One region of the Enterobacter cloacae subsp. cloacae ATCC 13047 genome, then DNA from elsewhere that is predicted to be linked to it. Evidence: predicted binding sites of a transcription regulator. Region 1 holds the regulator's gene; each other region holds the start of a gene.
The links. Region 1 encodes CRP, which controls carbon source genes, mostly activating them, when cyclic AMP is high. Its sites were predicted from a motif close to ATGTGANNNNNNTCACAT; they were not measured.
Positions count from the first base shown of each region.

Region 1 (5,731 bases):
GCGGGCAAGCCTGGTCTGTAATGGTCGCTCACTGCCGCTTATGAGTGAGGTTGTCCCCGCAGAGCTGGCGCAGAACAGCGATGTACAGTGCCGCTTCCTTGACCGCCTGCATGATGCCATCCCGAAAGATAAAGCCGTCACCATCATTACGGATGCAGGCTTCCGGACAGACTGGTTCCGGCATGTCAGCCAGCTGGGCTGGAGCTTCACCGGCAGGGTCAGGGGCTGCATCAGCTTCCGGCTGGACGGAGATAAAAAGTGGATGAAAATCAGTGAGCTTGAGGCTACCGGACAACCGGTCTGCGTGGGTTACGGTGTCCTGTCCCGTAAACCACGAACGCCCTGTTACGGCCGGTTCTATCTGCATAAGCGCCCTGACGCAGGGCGTCAGGGAAAAGGGGGGATGCCGAAAACACAGCGGGAACACCGCAGTAGCGCGCGGGAGCCCTGGCTGCTGTTCAGTAATGCAGAGGGACTGGAGCCGCACCAGATAATGGCCCTGTACAGCCGCAGAATGCAGATAGAACAAAACTTCCGGGACGACAAAAGTCCACGCTTCGGGTTCGGTCTGAGGCTGAGCCGGAGTCAGGGAAAAGGGCGACTGGAAGTGCTGAATATGGTCGCGGCAATGGCAAGCCTGGTGATGTGGCTGGCAGGTTACAGGGCAGAAAGGCAGTGTTTACACTGGCACTATCAGGCAAGCAGCATCAGGCACAGACGGGTTCTGTCATACCTGAGTCTGGCAGAAGAAGTCATCCGGCATGAGCCAGGAAAAGTGAGACGGCTGAATATAGTTAACGAGATGAAAAAGCTGGGAAAAGAGTACCAGTAATATGGTCATGGTGGCATGACCATATTACTGGGGATCCCTCAGCCCGGTGGGAGAGGGTTAGGGTGAGGGCATCAACACGCACGATGCCCCATCAATCACGCCTCGATCACTTCATACGAATGGGTAATTTTTACCGCTTTCTCCAGCATTAACGCCACAGAGCAGTATTTCTCCGCAGACAGATCCACCGCGCGTGAGACGGCAGCATCTTTCAGCGCGTTCCCGGTGACAACAAAATGCAGGTTAATGTGCGTGAACAGGCGTGGCGCCTCTTCGCGACGTTCTGACGTGAGCTTGACTTCACAGTCGGTCACATCATGACGGCCCTTTTGCAGAATCGACACCACGTCAATCGCGCTGCATCCACCTGCCGCCATCAGCACCATTTCCATTGGGCTGGGTGCTTTATCGCCGGAGTTACCGTCCATCAAAATCTGGTGTCCCGACGAGGACTCGCCCAGGAACGTTAAACCTTCTACCCATTTCACGCGCGCTTGCATATTCATTAGCTCCAACGTTGCATTTTTGGTGACAGATTACGCGTGCGTTACATTTCTCGCAATGGAAGGCGACCTGCGTCATGCTGAAGCGAGACACCAGGAGACACGCGGCGAAAGCTATGCTAAAACACTCTGGATGCTACAGTAATACATTGACGTTACACATGTATGCAGAGGACATCAAACTTTACTGGCTGCGAAACGTTACGACAGCCGACTTCCCAGGTATGGGTAAGAATTCGATTGCAACCCCAGAGTCCGGATGCATCTTATGACTCTGGTGACAGCTTATAACAGAGGATAACAGCGCATGGTGCTTGGCAAACCGCAAACAGACCCGACTCTCGAATGGTTCTTGTCTCATTGCCACATTCATAAGTACCCATCGAAGAGCACGCTGATTCACCAGGGTGAAAAAGCGGAAACGTTGTATTACATCGTCAAAGGCTCGGTGGCAGTGCTGATCAAAGATGAAGAAGGGAAAGAGATGATCCTTTCTTATCTGAACCAGGGCGATTTTATCGGTGAACTGGGCCTGTTTGAAGAAGGCCAGGAACGTAGCGCCTGGGTTCGTGCAAAGACAGCATGTGAAGTGGCTGAAATTTCCTACAAGAAATTCCGTCAGTTGATTCAGGTTAACCCTGACATCCTGATGCGTCTTTCTTCGCAGATGGCTCGCCGTCTGCAGGTGACATCAGAGAAAGTGGGTAACCTCGCCTTCCTGGACGTGACCGGCCGTATCGCGCAGACCCTGCTGAACCTGGCGAAACAGCCAGACGCTATGACCCACCCTGACGGCATGCAAATTAAAATTACCCGCCAGGAAATTGGTCAGATCGTCGGTTGCTCCCGTGAAACAGTGGGCCGTATCCTGAAAATGCTGGAAGATCAGAACCTGATCTCCGCCCACGGTAAAACCATCGTGGTTTACGGAACCCGTTAATCCCGATAAAACGGCGTGCCATCGCAAGGTGTCACGCCGTTTTTGTCTCTACTCCCCATGTGGCGCAGGCTGATTTATCACCCGGAAGTTAACTACGCACTGCGACAAACGCTGGTGTTGTGCCTTCCTGTGGCCGTGGGCCTGATCCTTGGGCATCTTCAGCAGGGGCTGCTGTTTTCACTGGTTCCCGCCTGCTGCAACATTGCCGGTCTCGACACCCCGCATAAGCGTTTTTTCAAACGTCTGATTATCGGCGGTTCGCTGTTTGCCGGGTGTAGCCTGGCCGTGCAGCTTTTGCTGGCCCGCGATATTCCGCTGCCGCTAATCCTGAGCGTGCTGGCGATGACGCTGGGGGTGACCGCCGAAATCAGTTCGCTGCACGCGCGGTTACTGCCCGCCTCACTCATCGCGGCCATCTTTACCCTGAGTCTCGCAGGTAACATGCCAGTGTGGGAGCCGCTGCTGATCTACGCCCTCGGTACGCTATGGTATGGCCTGTTTAACTGGTTCTGGTTCTGGCTGTGGCGGGAACAACCGCTGCGTGAATCCCTGAGCCTGCTCTATGTCCAGCTTGCGGAGTACTGCGAAGCCAAATACACACTGCTGACCCAGCATACCGACCCGGAAAAATCGCTACCGCCGCTGCTGACGCGCCAGCAGAAGGTGGTGGATCTGATAAGCCAGTGCTACCAGCAACTGCATATGCTGGCCGCCAACAAGAACCACGAATATAAACGGCTGCTGCGCACCTTCCAGGTAGGGCTGGATCTGCAGGAGCATATCTCCGTGAGCCTGCACCACCCGAAGGAGGTGCAAAAGCTGGTGGAGCGCAGCCATGCCGAAGCGGTGATCCGCTGGAACGCGCAGACCGTGTCCGCACGCCTGCGGGTACTGGCCGACGACATTCTTTATCACCGTTACCCCACCCGCTTTAACATGGACAAGCAGCTCGGCGCACTGGAGAAAATCGCCCGCCAGCACGAGGATAACCCGGTAGGCCAGTTTGCCGCCTGGCACTTCAGCCGTATTGCCCGCGTGCTGCGTACCCAGCGCCCGCTCTATCCCCGCGATCTGATGGCGGATAAGCAAAAGCGCCTGCCGCTACTGCCTGCGCTTAAAAGCTATCTCTCGTTTAAATCTTCCGCCCTGCGCAACGCCGCCCGGATTAGCGTGATGCTGAGCATCGCCAGCCTGATGGGCATGGCGCTGCATCTGCCCAAACCCTACTGGATATTAATGACGGTACTGTTTGTCACCCAGAATGGCTACGGCGCCACGCGGGTGCGTATTCTGCACCGGGCGGGCGGAACCATGGCGGGGTTGATTATCGCAGGCGTAACGCTGCACTTCCACGTGCCGGAAGGCTATACGCTGGCAGGCATGCTATTGATTACCCTGGTGAGCTACCTGATCATCCGCAAAAACTACGGCTGGGCGATGGTGGGCTTTACGGTCACGGCGGTATACACCCTGCAATTGCTTACGCTCAATGGCGAACAGTTTATTGTCGCCAGGCTTATCGATACCCTGATTGGCTGTCTGATTGCCTTTGGTGGTATGGTCTGGCTGTGGCCACAATGGCAAAGCGGCCTGCTCAGGCAGAACGCCCACGACGCGCTGGAGGCCGACCAGCAGGCTATCCGCCTGATCCTGAGCGACGATCCGCAGCCCTCCCCGCTGGCGTATCAGCGGATGAAGGTCAACCAGGCGCATAACGCCCTGTTCAACTCGCTGAATCAGGCGATGCAGGAGCCCGGCTTTAACTCGCACTATCTGGCGGATATGAAGCTCTGGGTGACGCACAGCCAGTTCATCGTCGAACATATCAACGCGATGACCACGCTGGCGCGTGAACATACCATGCTGACGCCAGACCTGGCGCAGCGCTATTTGCAGTCGTGTGAGATTGCCCTGCAGCGGTGTCAGCAGCGTCTGGAGTATGACGCGCCGGGTGAATCGGGGGATTCGAACATTCTGGAAGCGCCGGAAACGCTCACCCATGGGCCAATGAGCACCCTGGAGCAGCATCTGCAACGCATTCTGGGGCATCTGAACACCATGCACACCATTTCGTCGGTGGCATGGCGTCAGCGTCCGCATCACGGCATCTGGTTAACGCGGCGGTTAAAACGAACCGAGTATTAGCCTTTAACGATCTTCGCGACCGCCGCGGCAAAGCGGGTCAATCCATCTTCAATATCGTTCTCTTCGACCACCAGCGACGGCGCAAAGCGCATCACGTCCGGGCCGGCGTTGAGTACCATCACCCCTTCGTGAGCAGCGGCGTGCAGGAAATCGCGTGCGCGGCCTTTGTACTGCGGCTTCAGCTCAGCGCCAACCAGCAGTCCCATGCCCCGGATCTCGCTGAAGACGTCGTACGTTTCGTCGATCTGCTGCAGATGTTTCACGAACAGCTCGCGCTTCGCCTGAACGCCGCTTAATACCTCCGGCGTATTGATGATATCAAACGCCGCACCGGCGATGGCGCAGGCCAGCGGGTTTCCGCCGTAGGTGGAGCCGTGAGAGCCAACGTGGAACGCGGAAGCGATCTCCTGGGTGGTGAGCACCGCGCTGACCGGGAAGCCGCCGCCGAGCGCTTTGGCGCTGGTCAGAATATCCGGCGTCACGCCGTAGTGCATATAGGCGAACAGGGAGCCGGTACGCCCCATCCCACTCTGGACTTCATCAAACACCAGCAGCGCCTGATGCTGATCGCACAGCGCGCGCAGCCCTTTGAGGAATTCCGGCGTTGCCGCCGTCACGCCACCTTCACCCTGAATCGGCTCAACCACGACCGCGCAGGTATGGTCATCCATCACCGCTTTCACCGCATGCAGATCGTTAAACGGCACATGAATGATATCGGCGGGTTTCGGACCAAAGCCGTCGGAATACTTCGGCTGGCCGCCAACGGAAACGGTAAACAGTGAACGACCGTGGAAAGCGTTATGGAAAGCGATGATTTTGGTTTTGTATGGGCTGTGGCGTGTGGAAGCGTAGTAGCGCGCCAGCTTGAAGGCGGTTTCGTTGGCTTCGGTCCCGGAGTTCATAAACAGCACGCGCTCGGCGAAAGTCGCGTCAATGATCTTGCGCCCCAGGCGCAATGCCGGTTCGTTGGTAAAGACGTTGCTGGTGTGCCACAGGGTTTCGCCCTGGGTTTTCAGTGCCTCGACCAGTGCAGGATGGCAATGCCCCAGCGCCGTCACCGCAATCCCCCCGGCGAAATCCACGTACTCTTTCCCCTGCTGATCCCAGACGCGGCTGCCTTTTCCCTTTACCGGGATAAACTCGGCCGGTGCATAAATCGGCAGAATGACTTCATCGAATGTCGCGCGGGTAATTGCAGATTGTTCAGTTGCCATGTCATGACCATCCATTTTATGTCACATTGATTGTGAAAATATAATCACAAAATATGCATAAAAAATCACAGCAAGGCAACAGATATTCAGCGAT
Region 1 covers NC_014121.1:4,840,287-4,846,017, forward strand. Annotated here, with positions in the region: gene ECL_RS23620 (IS4 family transposase) at 1-832, shown strand, start outside; gene ECL_RS23625 (OsmC family protein) at 928-1,332, opposite strand; gene crp (cAMP-activated global transcriptional regulator CRP) at 1,643-2,275, shown strand; gene ECL_RS23635 (YccS/YhfK family putative transporter) at 2,333-4,420, shown strand; gene argD (bifunctional acetylornithine/succinyldiaminopimelate transaminase) at 4,417-5,637, opposite strand; gene pabA (aminodeoxychorismate synthase component 2) at 5,724-5,731, opposite strand, start outside.

Region 2 (5,731 bases), 1.3 Mb from region 1:
GGAACCCGGCGTAGTCGAGCACGATATCTGCCGGATCAACGCCTGCGGCAATCAGGTCTTTGCGCATGGTGACCGGTTCGTTGTAGCTTTGCAGCGCGTTATCGCCGCTTAACAGCAGGTAATTGACCTTGCCGCTGTTGTAGGCGTTGAGCGCGCCCTGAATGCGGTAGCGGTAATACTGATTGATGACACCGGTGCGGTAATACTTTGCGGTGCCGAGCACCACACCCACCTGGCGATAGGGCAGGTCCTGCAGGTCATCAAAAATGTAGGGGGCCGTTTTCCAGCTCATCCACCGGTCGAGACCCAGCACGATCAACAGCAGTATGCCGACCAGGACAGACAGGCTGTAAAAAACGCGCTTTAACATGCAGATGGCTCGTACCGAAGGTGAATTTAACTCAGGCTACTGTACCCGCCTGGTTAGCGCAAGAAACAGCGCATCAACTGAAGGCTTTTTCAGCAAAACGGGCGGGCATGTCTGCCCGCCAGAAGGATCACGCCAGCAATACACGCTCGATTGACGTGCAGCCCAGCGCTTTCAGGGTGGCGGCGGTGGCATCCCATTGAATCAGCGGTGCATCGGCAATTTCTGCCAGAATGGCGCGCTGAATATCCGGGTAGTCATAGCCGTTCAGACTCAGCAGGTTCAGTGCGCCCTGCAGCGGTGGCAGCGTTGGGTTAAACGCGGCGTTTTCGGCATAGCTGCCGCTAAAAATACGCCCATCGCGGCATTGCAGTGCCACGCCGCTCGGGGATTTGCTGTACGGCGTATGGCTCTTGTTGGCAGCGCGAATGGCCGCCTGGGTCAGGTCATCACCGGTCAGCGTGTAACCGTGATCCTGCTCGTCCATCAGCAGGGTTTTGATTTCAAGATCTTTCGGACCAAAGGCGTCAGGCAGGTAGTCGCCCAGCGTGTGCGGCGCGCGACCCGGCAGATTGATGCGCAGCTGCAGCCCGCTGTTCAGTTCATTCATAAACTGACGGCAGTGCCCGCACGGGGTGTAGTTCACGGTAATGGCGCTCAGGGCCTTTTCGCCGCGCAGCCAGGCGTGGCTGATGGCGCTCTGTTCCGCATGAACAGTCTGCTGCATGGTTGCGCCCAGGAACTCCATGTTTCCGCCGAAGTACCAGGTTCCGCTGACGCCGCGCGCAATGGCGCCAACGTTAAAGTGGGAAAGATCGGCACGTGCACAGGCGGCAGCCAGCGGCAGCAATGCGAAAGCCAGCGCGTCTTCGTCAAGATCCGTGGCCTGTTTCAGCGTGGTGATCTGCTCAGCGGTGAGCAGGGCGGGGAAATGCTCATCCGCCAGAATCGGGGCCAGAGCTGATTGCAATTTCTCTGCAAGCCGGGCGAAAGCCGCTTGAAAACGTGGATGCATGGCGTTTGCCTCATAAAGGTTAATGGATCGGTAGTGTACGGAGCCGCTGGGGCTTTATATGTGATCCATATCTCATTATGTATGCAACTTATGAAAACAAAATGAAATTTGCGCGACGCATCGCAAATTTTAGCCCATCACCGCCAGAATCACGGGGAAAATGAACGGCGCCATCAGCGAGGTCATGATTCCGCAGATCACCAGTGCCAGCGAGCTGAACGCCCCCTCCTGGTAATCCAGCTCCGCACAGCGGGCGGTGCCCAGCGCGTGCGACGCGGTGCCCATCGCCAGACCGCGTGCGGCTTTAGTATGAATGCGCATGACATTGAGCAGGGTATGGCCAAACACGGCGCCCAGTATGCCGACAAAGATCACGCACATGGCGCTGATGGCAGGAATGCCGCCGAGGCTACCGCCCACGGCCATGGCGATAGGCGTGGTTACCGATTTCGGCAGAATAGAGGCGGCAATTTGCGCAGAGGCCCCCATCAGCAGTGCGACTGAAGTACCGGTGATCATCGCCACCAGGCTCCCCACAAAACAGATGGTAATAATGGATTTCCAGCGGGCGCGGATCTGGTGCAGCTGTTCATATAAAGGAAATGCGAGCGCGACCACGGCGGGTTGTAGCAGGTCGTTTAAAATTTTGCTGCCGGCAAAGTAGCGTTCGTAAGGAATACCGGTAAGCAGCAGGAACGGGATAATCACCACCATCGCCACCAGCAACGGGTTAAGCAGCGGCATCTTGAACCGGGCGGCAAGTTTGCGCGCCGCGAAGAACACCGCCAGGGTTAATGGCAGCGACCACCAGATATTGGCCATCATTGTTTTGTTCCTTTCTGTCCAACCACTTTACGTTCGCCATGTACCAGATGCGAACTCCAGCTCACCACAAGGAAAACCACCAGCGTACTGACCGCGCAGGAGACGACAATCGGGCCGAACTGGGCTTTAAGCAGATCGAAGTACTGCATGACCCCGACGCCAATCGGCACGAACAGCAGCGCCATATAGCGAATAAGAACGAAGCAGCCGAGGTTGACCCACTTAGCGGGCAGAATTTGCAACGCCAGCAGAACAAAGAGGATCAGCATGCCGATAATGCTGCCGGGAATGGTGATAGGAAGCAGGGAAGCGATGAAAATCCCGGCGTACAGGCAGGCGTAAATCAGGACGAATGCGCGCAGATATTGCCAGATAATGTTCAATGATTTTCTCATGGTTAAAATCCTTGCTGAAACGCATTCATCATACAATTAAACCCGAAAGTGTGCCATGGATCACATCATGAATTTTAAGCATACCCGTCATTCCAGAATAGAACGTCGTGCTTTCAACATACATACAGAGCGATTACTATAGCGCGTCTTTTTTCACAGGTACTGCTATGCGTGTTTTACTGGCCCCAATGGAAGGCGTGCTCGACTCCCTCGTGCGCGAACTTCTGACCGAGGTAAACGATTACGATCTCTGCGTGACGGAGTTTTTGCGCGTGGTCGATATGTTGTTGCCGGTAAAATCGTTCTACAGACTCTGCCCGGAGCTGCACCGTCAGAGCCGGACTACCTCCGGCACGCTGGTGCGTATTCAGCTGCTGGGCCAGTATCCTGAATGGCTGGCCGAGAACGCCGCCCGTGCCGTCGAGCTGGGCTCTTACGGGGTTGATCTCAACTGTGGCTGCCCGTCGAAGCTGGTGAACGGCAGCGGCGGCGGGGCGACGCTGCTAAAAGATCCTGAGCTGATTTACCGTGGCGCGAAAGCGATGCGTGAAGCCGTGCCTGCTCATTTGCCGGTGACGGTGAAAGTGCGCCTGGGCTGGGACAGCGACGCGCGGCAGTTTGAAATTGCCGATGCGGTGCAGCAGGCCGGGGCTACTGAACTGGTGGTGCATGGCCGCACCAAAGAAGATGGCTACAAAGCCGAGCGCATTAACTGGCAGGCAATTGGTGAGATCCGTAAACGCCTCAGCATTCCGGTGATCGCCAACGGGGAAATCTGGGATTACCAGAGCGCGCAGGCCTGTCTCAAAGCCACCGGCTGCGAGGCGGTGATGATCGGCCGCGGGGCATTGAATGTGCCTAACCTCAGCCGGGTGATTAAATATAACGAGCCGCGTATGCCGTGGGCTGATGTTGTTACGCTGCTGCAAAAATATAGCCGTCTGGAAAAGCAGGGCGACACCGGGCTATATCACGTGGCGCGCATCAAACAGTGGCTCAGCTATTTACGCAAAGAGTACGATGAAGCGCTGGGGTTATTTCAGGAGATTCGGACATTACAGACTTCTGCGGATATTGCGCGGGTGATCCAGGCAAAATAATAAGCGTGTGACCGCAATTATCGCTGTGAAGCGCTGGACCAGACGCATGGGCTGGTTGACCTTTGCCCGGCGCGGTGCCGGGCAAAGAAATCAGAAAATCATCTTGAACACACCCGTTACCACCAGCAGTCCTATCAGAAATATAATTAAAATGACCCACAATAATATTTTCATTCCCTTCTCCTGCGTATGTATGTCAACAGTAAGTGTAGCAGGCAATTTATAATTTAGATGAATTTGTTAATTTGAAATATTCTCGGCATGTATAATTTTCTAATTACAAAAATGTATGACAATTTGCGCATTGCCACGCATTACTAAAAAAAGAGAGGCATCAGGCGTACTTTGCGCCTTTATTTTTTGGCGTGAATGGCGTAATGAAACGTTTTCTTATTTTATCTCTGAGTGCTCCCTTTGCCATTATTCTGGCCGGCTGTGCGCCGCAACATGCCACGGTAACTCCCCTCAATACCCAGTCGGTCACGGCGTCGGTTAATACGGTGCTGCCTCATCAGAACTGGCCGGAAAATGCATGGTGGAAAGCGTATAACGATCCGCAGCTTGATAAGCTAATTGCCAAAGCATTAAGTGATGCGCCCGATATGCAGATTGCCCGTCAGCGTATTACCCTTGCCGAAGCCCAGGCCAAAGCAGCCCTGGCGGCCGACGGCCCGCAAATTGATTTTTCGGCCGATGCTGAACGTCAGAAAATGTCCGCTGAAGGGCTGATGGGGCCCTTTGCCATAACCGACCCGGCTGCGGGCACCACCGGCCCCTGGTATACCAACGGTACCTTTGGCTTGACCGCGGGCTGGGATCTGGATTTGTGGGGCAAAAATCGCGCCCGGTTGGAGGCCCGGATAGGCAAGGTGAATGCGCAAAAAGCGGAGCTTGAGCAGACCCGTCAACTGCTTGCCAGCAGCGTGGCGCGGCTCTACTGGGACTGGCAAACTCAGGCCGCCGTGGAGGAGGTCCTCACGCAGATCAAATCCCAACAGGACAATATCATCGGTGCCGATCGCGAGCTGTATCAGCACGGGATCACCTCCTCTGTGGAAGGTGTCGAAACCGACATCAGTGCCAGCAAAACCGAAGAGCAGATCGCCGAGGTTCACGGCAAAATGAAAGCCATCGAGGCGCGTCTGAACGCGTTGACTAATACCCCCGCCCTGGCGCTCACACGGCATGCCTTACCGACGGTTGAAGCGTCGTTACCGTCGACGCTGGGGTATGAACTGCTGGCCCGACGACCGGATCTGCAGGCGGCGCACTGGTATATCGAAGCGTCAATGAGCGAGGTCGATGCCGCCAGAGCGGCGTTTTATCCTGATGTGAATCTGATGGCGTTTTTACAACAGGATGCCCTGCACCTGAGCGATCTGTTCCGTTCTTCAGCCCAGCAAATGGGTGTGACCGCCGGGCTGACTCTGCCCATTTTTGACAGCGGCAGGCTGAACGCGCAGCTGGATATTGCCCAGGCGCAGAACAATCTGTCGGTGGCGAACTACAACAAGGCGGTGGTGGATGCCGTGAACCAGGTGGCGCGCACGGCCAGCGAAGTAGAAATGCTGACGGCGAAAAATCAGCATCAGCAGCAGGTAGAAAAAGATGCGGCGCGCGTGGTGGCGCTGGCGCAGGCACGTTTTAGCGCCGGAATTATTGCCGGCTCGCGCGTCAGTGAAGCCAGAATTCCAGCGCTGAAGGAACATCTCGCCGGATTGATGCTGCAGGGCGAGTATATCGATGCCACGCTACAGCTCACCTCCGCGCTGGGGGGTGGTTATCATCATGGCTAATCAGGGTCATTATCTATACTTACCTCTTTGCCGTTCTTCAGGAGGTGAGTATGACCAAAGTAGCGATTGTTACCGCATCGGATTCCGGGATTGGTAAAACCACGGCCCTGATGCTGGCTGAACGTGGGTTTGATATTGGCGTCACCTGGCACTCTGATGAACAAGGGGCGCGGGATACCTGCCGCGAAGTGGAGGCGCAGGGTCGGCGGGCTGAAGCTATCCACCTTGATCTA
Region 2 covers NC_014121.1:3,529,375-3,535,105, reverse strand. Annotated here, with positions in the region: gene sanA (outer membrane permeability protein SanA) at 1-370, opposite strand, end outside; gene cdd (cytidine deaminase) at 498-1,382, opposite strand; gene ECL_RS17090 (CidB/LrgB family autolysis modulator) at 1,512-2,207, opposite strand; gene ECL_RS17085 (CidA/LrgA family protein) at 2,204-2,602, opposite strand; gene dusC (tRNA dihydrouridine(16) synthase DusC) at 2,770-3,702, shown strand; gene yohP (small membrane protein YohP) at 3,793-3,876, opposite strand; gene mdtQ (multidrug resistance outer membrane protein MdtQ) at 4,080-5,498, shown strand; gene ECL_RS17070 (SDR family oxidoreductase) at 5,549-5,731, shown strand, end outside.
Region 2: ECL_RS17085 (CidA/LrgA family protein) is a predicted target of CRP. The motif match lies at 2,651-2,668, and genes of this name have one in related genera.

Region 3 (5,731 bases), 180 kb from region 1:
AGGTTGACGTGATCAAAGACGAAACCATCGCCACGCTGGTTGCTGAAGACGAAACGCTGGACGCTAACGAGCTGAGCGAAATTCTGCACGCAATCGAGAAAAACGTTGTTCGTAGCCGCGTACTGGCTGGCGAGCCGCGTATCGATGGCCGTGAAAAAGACATGATCCGTGGTCTGGACGTACGTACTGGCGTACTGCCACGTACTCACGGTTCTGCGCTGTTCACCCGTGGCGAAACGCAGGCGCTGGTTACCGCGACCCTGGGTACTGCACGTGACGCACAGATCATCGACGAACTGATGGGCGAGCGCACTGACAGCTTCCTGTTCCACTATAACTTCCCTCCGTACTCCGTAGGGGAAACCGGTATGGTGGGTTCGCCTAAGCGTCGTGAAATTGGTCACGGTCGTCTGGCGAAGCGCGGCGTGCTGGCAGTGATGCCAGACGCAGACAAATTCCCGTACACCGTTCGTGTGGTTTCTGAAATCACCGAATCCAACGGTTCTTCTTCCATGGCTTCCGTGTGTGGTGCCTCTCTGGCGCTGATGGATGCAGGCGTGCCAATCAAAGCCGCCGTTGCGGGTATCGCAATGGGTCTGGTGAAAGAGGGCGACAACTTTGTTGTTCTGTCTGACATTCTGGGCGACGAAGACCACCTGGGCGATATGGACTTCAAAGTGGCGGGTTCCCGCGACGGTATCTCTGCACTGCAGATGGATATCAAAATTGAAGGTATCACCAAAGAGATCATGCAGGTTGCTCTGAACCAGGCTAAAGGTGCGCGTCTGCACATCCTGGGCGTGATGGAACAGGCTATCAACGCGCCACGCGGTGATATCTCCGAGTTCGCTCCGCGTATTCACACCATCAAGATCAATCCAGACAAGATCAAAGATGTTATCGGTAAGGGCGGTTCCGTGATCCGTGCGCTGACCGAAGAGACCGGCACCACCATTGAAATCGAAGATGACGGTACGGTGAAGATCGCAGCGACCGACGGCGAAAAAGCGAAATTCGCGATTCGTCGCATCGAAGAAATCACTGCAGAAATCGAAGTGGGACGTATCTACAATGGTAAAGTGACCCGTATCGTTGACTTTGGCGCGTTCGTTGCCATCGGTGGCGGTAAAGAAGGTCTGGTACACATCTCTCAAATCGCTGACAAGCGCGTTGAGAAAGTGACCGATTACCTGCAGATGGGTCAGGAAGTACCGGTTAAAGTTCTGGAAGTTGACCGCCAGGGCCGTATCCGTCTGAGCATTAAAGAAGCAACCGAGCAGTCTCAGCCAGCTGCTGCGCCAGAAGCACCGGCAGCAGAACAGCAAGGCGAGTAAGGTTGCCATTTGCCCTCCGCATCGCGGAGGGCCATTATCAGGCAGGACGCCTTGTTAAGCCGCCGGGGGACAGGACGTTCATCCAATAGTTGTCTTCGGGAGTGGGAAATGAAGCCTTTTTTGCGCTGGTGTTTCGTTGCGACAGCTTTAACGCTGGCAGGATGCAGCAACTCTGCCTGGCGTAAGAGCGAAGTCCTCGCAGTGCCATTGCAACCGACTTTGCAGCAGGAAGTGATTCTGGCACGCATGGAACAAATTCTTGCCAGTCGGGCTTTAACCGATGACGAACGCGCACAGCTTTTATATGAGCGCGGAGTGTTGTATGATAGTCTCGGTCTGAGGGCATTAGCGCGAAATGATTTCTCACAAGCGCTGGCTATCCGACCTGATATGCCTGAAGTATTCAATTACTTAGGCATTTATTTAACGCAGGCAGGCAATTTTGATGCTGCCTATGAAGCGTTTGATTCTGTACTTGAGCTTGATCCAACTTACAACTACGCGCACTTGAATCGCGGTATCGCATTGTATTACGGCGGTCGTGATAAGTTAGCGCAAGATGATCTGCTGGCGTTTTATCAAGACGATCCTAATGATCCTTTCCGTAGCCTGTGGCTTTACATCGTTGAGCAGAAGCTCGATGAGAAGCAGGCAAAAGAGGCACTGAAACAGCGCTTCGACAAATCGGACAAGGAACAGTGGGGATGGAACATTGTCGAGTTCTACCTGGGCAACATTAGCGAAGCAACGCTGATGGAACGCCTCAAGGCGGACGCAACGGATAACACCTCGCTCGCTGAGCATCTCAGTGAAACCAACTTCTATTTAGGTAAGTACTACCTAAGTCTGGGGGATAAGGACAGCGCTACGGCACTGTTCAAATTAGCGGTTGCTAACAACGTACACAACTTCGTTGAGCACCGTTATGCATTGTTGGAATTATCGCTCTTGGGCCAGGAGCAAGATGACCTGGCAGAATCGGACCAGCAATAGCTGACGACATAAACATCAGCCCGTAATCTTTTTGATTGCCATCACCTTCACTGGTGAGGGCGTTGTTGTTCGTCAATACACCTAATTTGAGCCGGTTCACACTTTTCAATGAAAATTGCAGATCATTTTCACGATGAGCTAAGTAGACTGGCCGCCATTGACATTGAGGCACTCGTACTACATGGCTGAATTCGAAACCACTTTTGCAGATCTGGGCCTGAAGGCTCCTATCCTTGAAGCTCTTAACGATCTCGGTTACGAAAAACCATCTCCGATCCAGGCAGAATGTATCCCACATCTGCTCTCTGGTCGTGACGTGCTGGGCATGGCCCAGACTGGTAGCGGCAAAACCGCAGCATTCTCGCTGCCGCTTCTGAACAACATTGATCCGGACCTGCGTGCACCGCAGATCCTCGTCCTGGCTCCAACCCGTGAACTGGCGGTTCAGGTTGCGGAAGCGATGACGGAATTCTCTAAACACATGCGCGGCGTAAACGTGGTAGCCCTGTACGGCGGCCAGCGTTATGACGTGCAGTTACGCGCCCTGCGCCAGGGCCCACAGATTGTTGTCGGTACGCCGGGCCGTCTGCTGGATCACCTGAAGCGCGGTACACTGGATCTCTCTAAACTGAGCGGTCTGGTACTGGATGAAGCCGACGAAATGCTGCGTATGGGCTTCATCGAAGACGTAGAAACCATCATGGCGCAGATCCCGGAAGGTCATCAGACCGCTCTGTTCTCTGCCACCATGCCAGAAGCAATCCGTCGCATTACCCGCCGCTTCATGAAAGAGCCGCAGGAAGTGCGCATTCAGTCCAGCGTTACCACTCGCCCGGACATCAGCCAGAGCTACTGGTCTGTGTACGGCATGCGCAAAAACGAAGCGCTGGTGCGTTTCCTGGAAGCGGAAGATTTTGATGCGGCGATTATCTTCGTTCGTACCAAAAACGCGACCCTGGAAGTGGCTGAAGCCCTGGAGCGTAACGGCTACAACAGCGCAGCGCTGAATGGCGACATGAACCAGGCTCTGCGTGAGCAGACGCTGGAGCGTCTGAAAGACGGTCGTCTGGATATCCTGATTGCAACCGACGTGGCAGCACGTGGTCTGGACGTTGAGCGTATCAGCCTGGTTGTAAACTACGACATCCCAATGGACTCTGAGTCTTACGTTCACCGTATCGGCCGTACCGGTCGTGCAGGTCGTGCGGGTCGTGCCCTGCTGTTCGTTGAGAACCGCGAGCGTCGTCTGCTGCGTAACATTGAACGCACCATGAAGCTGACCATTCCGGAAGCGGAGCTGCCAAACGCAGAACTGCTGGGCAAACGCCGTCTGGAAAAATTCGCCGCGAAAGTCCAGCAGCAGCTGGAAAGCAGCGATCTGGATCAGTACCGTGCGCTGCTGGCGCAGATTCAGCCAACCGCTGAAGGCGAAGAGCTGGATATCGAAACGCTGGCTGCAGCACTGCTGAAGATGGCACAGGGCGAACGTACCCTGATCGTGCCACCAGATGCACCGATGCGTCCTCGTCGTGAGTTCCGCGATCGTGACGATCGCTTCGAACGCCGTGGTGACCGTAACGATCGTGGCCCACGTGGTGACCGTTCAGAGCGTGGTGGCGAAGACCGTCCACGTCGTGAGCGTCGTGACGCTGGCGAAATGGAACTGTACCGCATTGAAGTGGGCCGTGATGATGGTGTTGAAGTTCGTCATATCGTTGGCGCGATCGCGAACGAAGGCGACATCAGCAGCCGTTACATCGGTAACATCAAGCTGTTCGCATCTCACTCCACCATCGAGCTGCCAAAAGGCATGCCGGGCGAAGTACTGCAGCACTTTACTCGCACCCGCATCCTGAACAAGCCGATGAACATGCAGCTGCTGGGCGATGCACAGCCACGTCCTGACCGTGGCGGCGAACGTCGTGGCGGTGGTCGCGGTTTCGGTGGCGAGCGTCGTGAAGGCGGTCGCAGCGAAGGTCGCGGTGGTGAAGGTCGTCGTTTCTCCGGTGAACGCCGTGATAGCCGTGGCCCACGTCGTGAAGAAGGCACCAGCCGTCGTCGTTTTGGTGACGCGTAAGCCTTTCGTTTCTGACGTAAAGTAATATATACAGCCCCGATAAAGACTATCGGGGCTTTTTTTATTCCCTTTGTACTCTTGTACTGGTACAGTGCAGCACATTAAAATGCAAACCACATTTTTGACTGGAGATATGGCTGTATGGCGACACTAACCACCACCCAAACGTCACCTTCGCTGCTTGGCGGCGTGGTGATCATCGGCGGAACCATTATTGGTGCCGGGATGTTCTCCCTGCCAGTGGTCATGTCCGGTGCGTGGTTCTTCTGGTCGCTGGCTGCGCTGGTCTTCACCTGGTTCTGTATGCTCCATTCAGGGCTGATGATCCTTGAAGCCAACCTGAACTACCGCATTGGCTCCAGCTTCGACACCATCACGAAAGATCTGCTGGGTAAAGGATGGAACCTGGTGAACGGCCTTTCCATCGCGTTTGTGCTCTACATCCTGACCTACGCGTACATCTCAGCAAGCGGCTCGATTCTGCATCACACCTTTTCGGAGATGTCGCTGCACGTTCCGGCGCGCCTGGCCGGGTTGTGCTTTGCGCTGGGTGTCGCGTTTATCGTCTGGATGAGTACCAAAGCGGTGAGCCGGATGACGGCCATCGTTCTGGGCGCAAAGGTCATCACTTTCTTTCTGACCTTCGGTAGCCTGCTGGGGCACGTTACCCCGTCAACACTGTTTAACGTGGCTGAAACCAATACGTCGTACACGCCGTATCTGCTGATGACCCTGCCGTTCTGTCTGGCGTCGTTTGGCTACCACGGCAACGTACCGAGCCTGATGAAGTACTACGGCAAAGACCCGCGGACAATCGTCAAGTGCCTGGTTTACGGTACGCTGCTGGCGCTGGGGCTGTATGTGATTTGGCTGCTGGGGACGATGGGCAACATCCCGCGTCCTGAGTTTATCGGCATTGCGCAGAAGGGCGGGAATATAGATGTGCTGGTGCAGGCGCTGAGCGGTGTACTGAACAGCCGCAGTCTGGATCTGCTGCTGGTGGTATTCTCCAACTTTGCGGTTGCGAGCTCTTTCCTCGGCGTGACGCTCGGCCTGTTTGACTATCTGGCGGACCTGTTTGGCTTTGATGACTCCGCGATGGGGCGCTTCAAAACCGCACTGCTGACCTTCCTGCCACCGATGGTGGGCGGCCTGCTGTGGCCGAACGGCTTCCTGTACGCCATTGGTTATGCCGGTCTGGCGGCTACCATCTGGGCGGCAATTGTGCCGGCGCTGCTGGCGCGTAAATCCCGTCAGCGCTTCGGTAGCCCGAAATTCCGCGTCTGGGGCGGTAAACCGATGATTGCACTGATTCTGGTGTTTGGTG
Region 3 covers NC_014121.1:4,661,310-4,667,040, reverse strand. Annotated here, with positions in the region: gene pnp (polyribonucleotide nucleotidyltransferase) at 1-1,334, shown strand, start outside; gene nlpI (lipoprotein NlpI) at 1,443-2,327, shown strand; gene yrbN (protein YrbN) at 2,436-2,516, shown strand; gene ECL_RS22655 (DEAD/DEAH family ATP-dependent RNA helicase) at 2,509-4,404, shown strand; gene mtr (tryptophan permease) at 4,546-5,731, shown strand, end outside.
Region 3: yrbN (protein YrbN) is a predicted target of CRP. The motif match lies at 2,412-2,429, and genes of this name have one in related genera.

Region 4 (5,731 bases), 1.4 Mb from region 1:
AAGCGGTTAATCTCTTTCGCCCAGATGCTTTTCAGCGCGACCCAATATAGATGCGTCATGCCTTGTCTCCTTGTTTATCCTGCACCAGAGAGACAAACAGCTCTTCCAGTCGGTTCGCTTTGTTACGCATACTTAAAACTTGAATGCCCTGGGCACTCAACTGGGAGAAGACGCTGTTAATGCCCTGCTCCCGCAATACTTCCACCTCCAGCGTGGAGGTGTCGACCAGGCGATACTGGTACCCTTCAAGCTTCGGCAGCGCGCTTTTTGCCGCCAGATCCAGAATGAACGTTTCTGATTTGAGCTTCGAGAGCAGATCCTTCATTGAGGTGTTTTCCACCAGCTCGCCGTTCTGAATGATGCCGATGTTGCGGCACAGCATTTCCGCTTCTTCAAGGTAGTGCGTCGTCAAAATAATGGTGGTGCCTTTGTCGTTGAGATCTTTCAGGAACCCCCACATTGAGCGACGAAGCTCAATATCTACCCCGGCGGTGGGCTCGTCGAGGATCAACAGTTTTGGCTCATGCATCAGCGCACGGGCAATCATCAGACGGCGCTTCATGCCGCCAGACAGCATACGCGCACGTTCGTTACGTTTTTCCCATAGATCAAGCTGCTTCAGGTACTTTTCGCTGCGAGCTAACGCTTCTTTTCGCTCAACGCCGTAGTAGCCCGCCTGGTTGACGACGATCTGCTGCACCGTCTCAAACGGGTTGAAGTTGAACTCCTGCGGTACCAGACCGAGCTGACGTTTGGCGTTGACTACATCTTTTTGCAGATCGTAGCCAAACACGCAGACCCGGCCAGAGGTCTTATTGACCAGCGAGCTGATAATGCCGATGGTCGTCGATTTCCCCGCGCCATTCGGCCCCAGAAGCGCATAGAAATCCCCCGCTTCTACTTTGAGATCTATCCCGCGTAGCGCCTGAACGCCGCCCGGATAGGTTTTTTTAAGCTGCTCAAGCTCCAGTGCAATCGCCATGAATTAAACTTACCTTAGGTTCTGACACACGTTGTGTGGTTTCATTAAAAGTCGGGTTACCCTATAGTAGCGCAACGCAATCACTTGGTTACAGGTCGCTAACCTCCATGAACAACATAGATACACTCATCAGCAACAATGCACTATGGTCAAAAATGCTGGTGGAGGAAGACCCCGGTTTTTTTGGAAAGCTCGCGCAAGCGCAGAATCCACGCTTTCTCTGGATTGGATGTTCCGACAGCCGTGTTCCGGCTGAGCGACTGACGGGCCTTGAGCCCGGCGAACTGTTTGTTCACCGTAACGTTGCCAACCTGGTGATTCATACCGATCTCAACTGCCTGTCTGTCGTTCAGTACGCCGTAGACGTCCTGGAGGTCGAGCACATCATTATTTGCGGTCACTACGGCTGCGGCGGCGTGCAGGCCGCTGTGGAAAACCCGGAACTGGGGCTCATCGATAACTGGCTGCTGCACATCCGCGATATCTGGTTCAAACATAGCTCACTGCTGGGTGAAATGCCGCAGGAGCGCCGGATGGACACGCTGTGTGAACTGAACGTGATGGAGCAGGTGTATAACCTGGGTCATTCAACGATCATGCAGTCAGCGTGGAAGCGCGGGCAGAAGGTCTCTATCCACGGCTGGGCGTACGGCATTCACGACGGCCTGCTGCGCAATCTGGAAGTGACCGCCACCAACCGCGAAACGCTGGAGCAGCGTTACCGTTCGGGCATTGCCAACCTCAAGCTTAAGCATGTGAACCATAAATAAAGCGGGGATTTTCTCCCTCTCCCTGTGGGAGAGGGCTGGGGTGAGGGCACCAGGCCGCACTACTCGTCCAGAAGCACAACCTTCCCAACATACGGCAGATGGCGGTAACGCTGCGCGTAGTCAATACCGTAACCGACGACGAACTCGTCCGGAATAGAGAAACCAACAAACTCCACCGGTACCTGCACTTCACGGCGGTCTGGTTTATCCAGCAGAGTACAGATGGCCAGGGATTTCGGCTCACGCAGGCTCAGGATCTCGCGCACTTTAGAAAGCGTGTTACCGGAGTCGATGATGTCTTCGACGATCAACACATCTTTGCCACGAATATCTTCATCCAGATCTTTCAGGATTTTCACATCACGGGTTGTGGACATGCCGCTGCCGTAGCTGGAGGCGGTCATAAAATCGACCTCATGTGACACCTGCACTTCACGGCACAGGTCTGCCATGAACATGAAAGAGCCACGCAACAGACCAACCAGCACCATTTCGCTGCCGCTGTCCTTGTAATGTTCGGTGATTTGACGACCCAGTTCGGCGATACGCGCTTTGATCTCGGCTTCCGGGATCATCACTTCAACAGTATGTTTCATATTACTAACCATATGATTTTAATGAAAATCTCTCAATGCGGATGAGTGTTATTCCGGCATCGATACGCAAGCCAGCCATTATATCAGCAAATGGCTAAGCCTGGCGTATGAGTTATAAAAAGCAAATATTGTGATTCCGATCACACTTGTTAATACCTATAATTAGTTGCTAGCAAATTATTAACAAAAACTGACGAGTACACTTTCTATGGCTGAAACAAACTCTAAACAGCCGCGTCTACTGGTGACACTAACAGCGTTATTCGCCGCCTTCTGCGGCCTGTACCTGTTAATCGGTGGCGTCTGGCTGGTCGCAATTGGCGGCTCCTGGTACTACCCCATTGCGGGCCTGGTTATGCTTGGCGTAACTGTTCTGCTCTGGCGTAGAAAACAATCCGCACTGTGGCTTTATGCGGCATTACTCCTCGCAACCATGATCTGGGGCGTCTGGGAAGTCGGGTTCGACTTCTGGGCACTGACGCCACGCAGCGACATTCTGGTCTTCTTCGGTATCTGGCTGATCCTGCCGTTCGTCTGGCGTCGCCTGATTGTGCCTTCCAGCGGTGCCGTTGCGGCGCTGCTTGTCGCTCTGCTAATCAGTGGCGGTATCCTGACCTGGGCCGGCTTTAACGACCCGCAGGAGATCAACGGTACGCTGAATGCAGAATCCACCCCTGCGGCGGCTATCTCGCAGGTGGCTGACGGCGACTGGCCAGCGTATGGCCGTAACCAGGAAGGTCAGCGCTACTCCCCGCTGAAGCAGATCAACGCGGACAACGTGAAAAACCTGAAAGAAGCCTGGGTATTCCGTACCGGCGATCTGAAGATGCCAAACGATCCGGGTGAACTGACCAACGAAGTGACGCCAATTAAAGTGGGCAACATGCTTTATCTGTGTACGGCGCACCAGCGTCTGTTCGCGCTCGACGCGGCCACCGGTAAAGAGAAATGGCACTTCGATCCGCAGCTGAACTCCAACCCGTCGTTCCAGCACATCACCTGCCGCGGTGTCTCTTACCACGAAGCGCGTGCGGATAATGCCAGCCCGGACGTCATTGCCGACTGTCCTCGCCGCATTATGCTGCCGGTGAACGATGGCCGCCTGTTCGCGATTAACGCCGAAACGGGCAAGCTGTGCGAAACCTTCGCCAACAAAGGTATCCTGAACCTGCAGACCAACATGCCGGACACCACGCCGGGTCTGTATGAACCCACCTCACCGCCAATCATCACTGATAAAACCATCGTGATTGCTGGTTCGGTCACGGATAACTTCTCCACCCGCGAAACCTCTGGCGTTATCCGTGGTTTCGACGTGAATACCGGTAAACTGCTGTGGGCCTTCGATCCGGGCGCGAAAGATCCTAATGCGATCCCGTCTGATGAACACACCTTTACCTTCAACTCGCCAAACTCCTGGGCACCGGCTGCGTATGATGCGAAGCTGGATCTGGTCTACCTGCCAATGGGCGTGACCACGCCTGATATCTGGGGCGGTAACCGTACCCCTGAGCAGGAACGTTATGCCAGCTCCATTCTGGCGCTGAACGCGACCACCGGTAAACTGGCGTGGAGCTACCAGACCGTACACCACGATCTGTGGGATATGGATATGCCGTCCCAGCCAACGCTGGCGGACATTACCGTTAACGGCAAAACCGTTCCGGTGATTTATGCTCCGGCGAAAACCGGTAACATCTTCGTACTGGACCGTCGTAACGGCGAGCTGGTTGTGCCTGCACCGGAAAAACCGGTTCCTCAGGGCGCGGCTAAAGGCGATTACGTCACTAAAACGCAGCCGTTCTCCGAACTGAGCTTCCGTCCGAAGAAAGACCTCAGCGGCGCAGACATGTGGGGTGCCACCATGTTTGACCAGCTGGTGTGCCGCGTAATGTTCCATCAGCTGCGCTATGAAGGCATCTTTACCCCGCCTTCTGAGCAGGGCACGCTGGTCTTCCCGGGTAACCTTGGGATGTTCGAATGGGGCGGGATCTCCGTTGACCCTAACCGCCAGGTAGCGATCGCCAACCCGATGGCGCTGCCGTTTGTCTCTAAACTGATCCCACGTGGTCCGGGTAACCCGATGGAGCAGCCGAAAGACGCGAAAGGCAGCGGTACCGAAGCCGGTATTCAGCCGCAGTATGGCGTACCGTTTGGCGTGACCCTGAATCCGTTCCTGTCTCCGTTTGGTCTGCCGTGTAAACAGCCTGCCTGGGGATATATCTCCGGTCTGGATCTGAAAACCAACCAGATCGTGTGGAAAAAACGTATTGGTACCCCGCAGGACAGCATGCCGTTCCCGATGCCGGTTCCGGTGCCGTTCAACATGGGTATGCCAATGCTGGGTGGCCCAATTTCCACCGCCGGTAACGTGCTGTTCATCGCGGCAACCGCAGATAACTACCTGCGCGCGTACAACATGACCAACGGTGAGAAACTGTGGCAAGGCCGTCTGCCAGCCGGTGGGCAGGCAACGCCGATGACCTATGAAGTGAATGGCAAGCAGTACGTTGTCATCTCTGCGGGCGGTCACGGTTCGTTTGGCACGAAGATGGGCGACTATATTGTCGCCTATGCGTTGCCGGATGACGCAAAATAAATGCAAAACGGCAACCTCGGTTGCCGTTTTTATGTTTGTTCCCTCTCCCACCGGGAGAGGGCCAGGGTGAGGGCATCAGGCCGCACCTGCGAAATGTAGGCCGGGTAAGGCGAAGCCGCCACCCGGCTTTTTTATACGGTAAAACCAAGCATCATCCCCGTATCTTCGTGTTCCAGCAGATGACAGTGCGCCATATAGGCAAACTCCTTTGGCGCCTCGTGGTCAAACTTCACCAGCACCTCGCTGACGCCGCCTTCCACTCTCACTGTATCTTTCCAGCCCGCGCGATGCGCATCCGGTGCTTTGCCGTTCTCTGAAAGAATACGGAACTGGGTGCCGTGAATATGGAACGGATGCAGCATCATGTCGCCTTCGCCTGAAATCACCCAGCGCTCAAACTGCCCTTTTGTAGCAGCAAACATTGGCGTATTCATATCGAACGCTTTGCCGTTGATCATATTGGCATTGTGGAAATCAAACCCGTGACCGCCGTGATTCATACCGCCCATCTTGCCGTGATCCATGTTCATATGGCCCATCATCTGCCCGTGGTGCATCCCCGCCATCGCCTGATCGCCATACTTTTTCATCAGCGCCTGCATGCCCATCATGTCGAGCATCGGATCCATGGAGAGCTGCAGCTTACGTTGCGTAAGCCCATCCAGCGACGGAAGTGCCGGCAGCGTGGTTAAGGTGTCCGGCAGCGTACCGGAGGCGGTGATCTGCAGCGGCTGAATACGTAAAACCGGGTGCGGCTTATCGAATGGCGCAACGGCCATCCCCA
Region 4 covers NC_014121.1:933,784-939,514, reverse strand. Annotated here, with positions in the region: gene ECL_RS04505 (ABC transporter permease) at 1-59, opposite strand, end outside; gene ECL_RS04500 (ABC transporter ATP-binding protein) at 56-982, opposite strand; gene can (carbonate dehydratase) at 1,090-1,752, shown strand; gene hpt (hypoxanthine phosphoribosyltransferase) at 1,812-2,348, opposite strand; gene ECL_RS04485 (glucose/quinate/shikimate family membrane-bound PQQ-dependent dehydrogenase) at 2,557-4,947, shown strand; gene cueO (multicopper oxidase CueO) at 5,079-5,731, opposite strand, start outside.
Region 4: hpt (hypoxanthine phosphoribosyltransferase) is a predicted target of CRP. The motif match lies at 2,477-2,494, and genes of this name have one in related genera.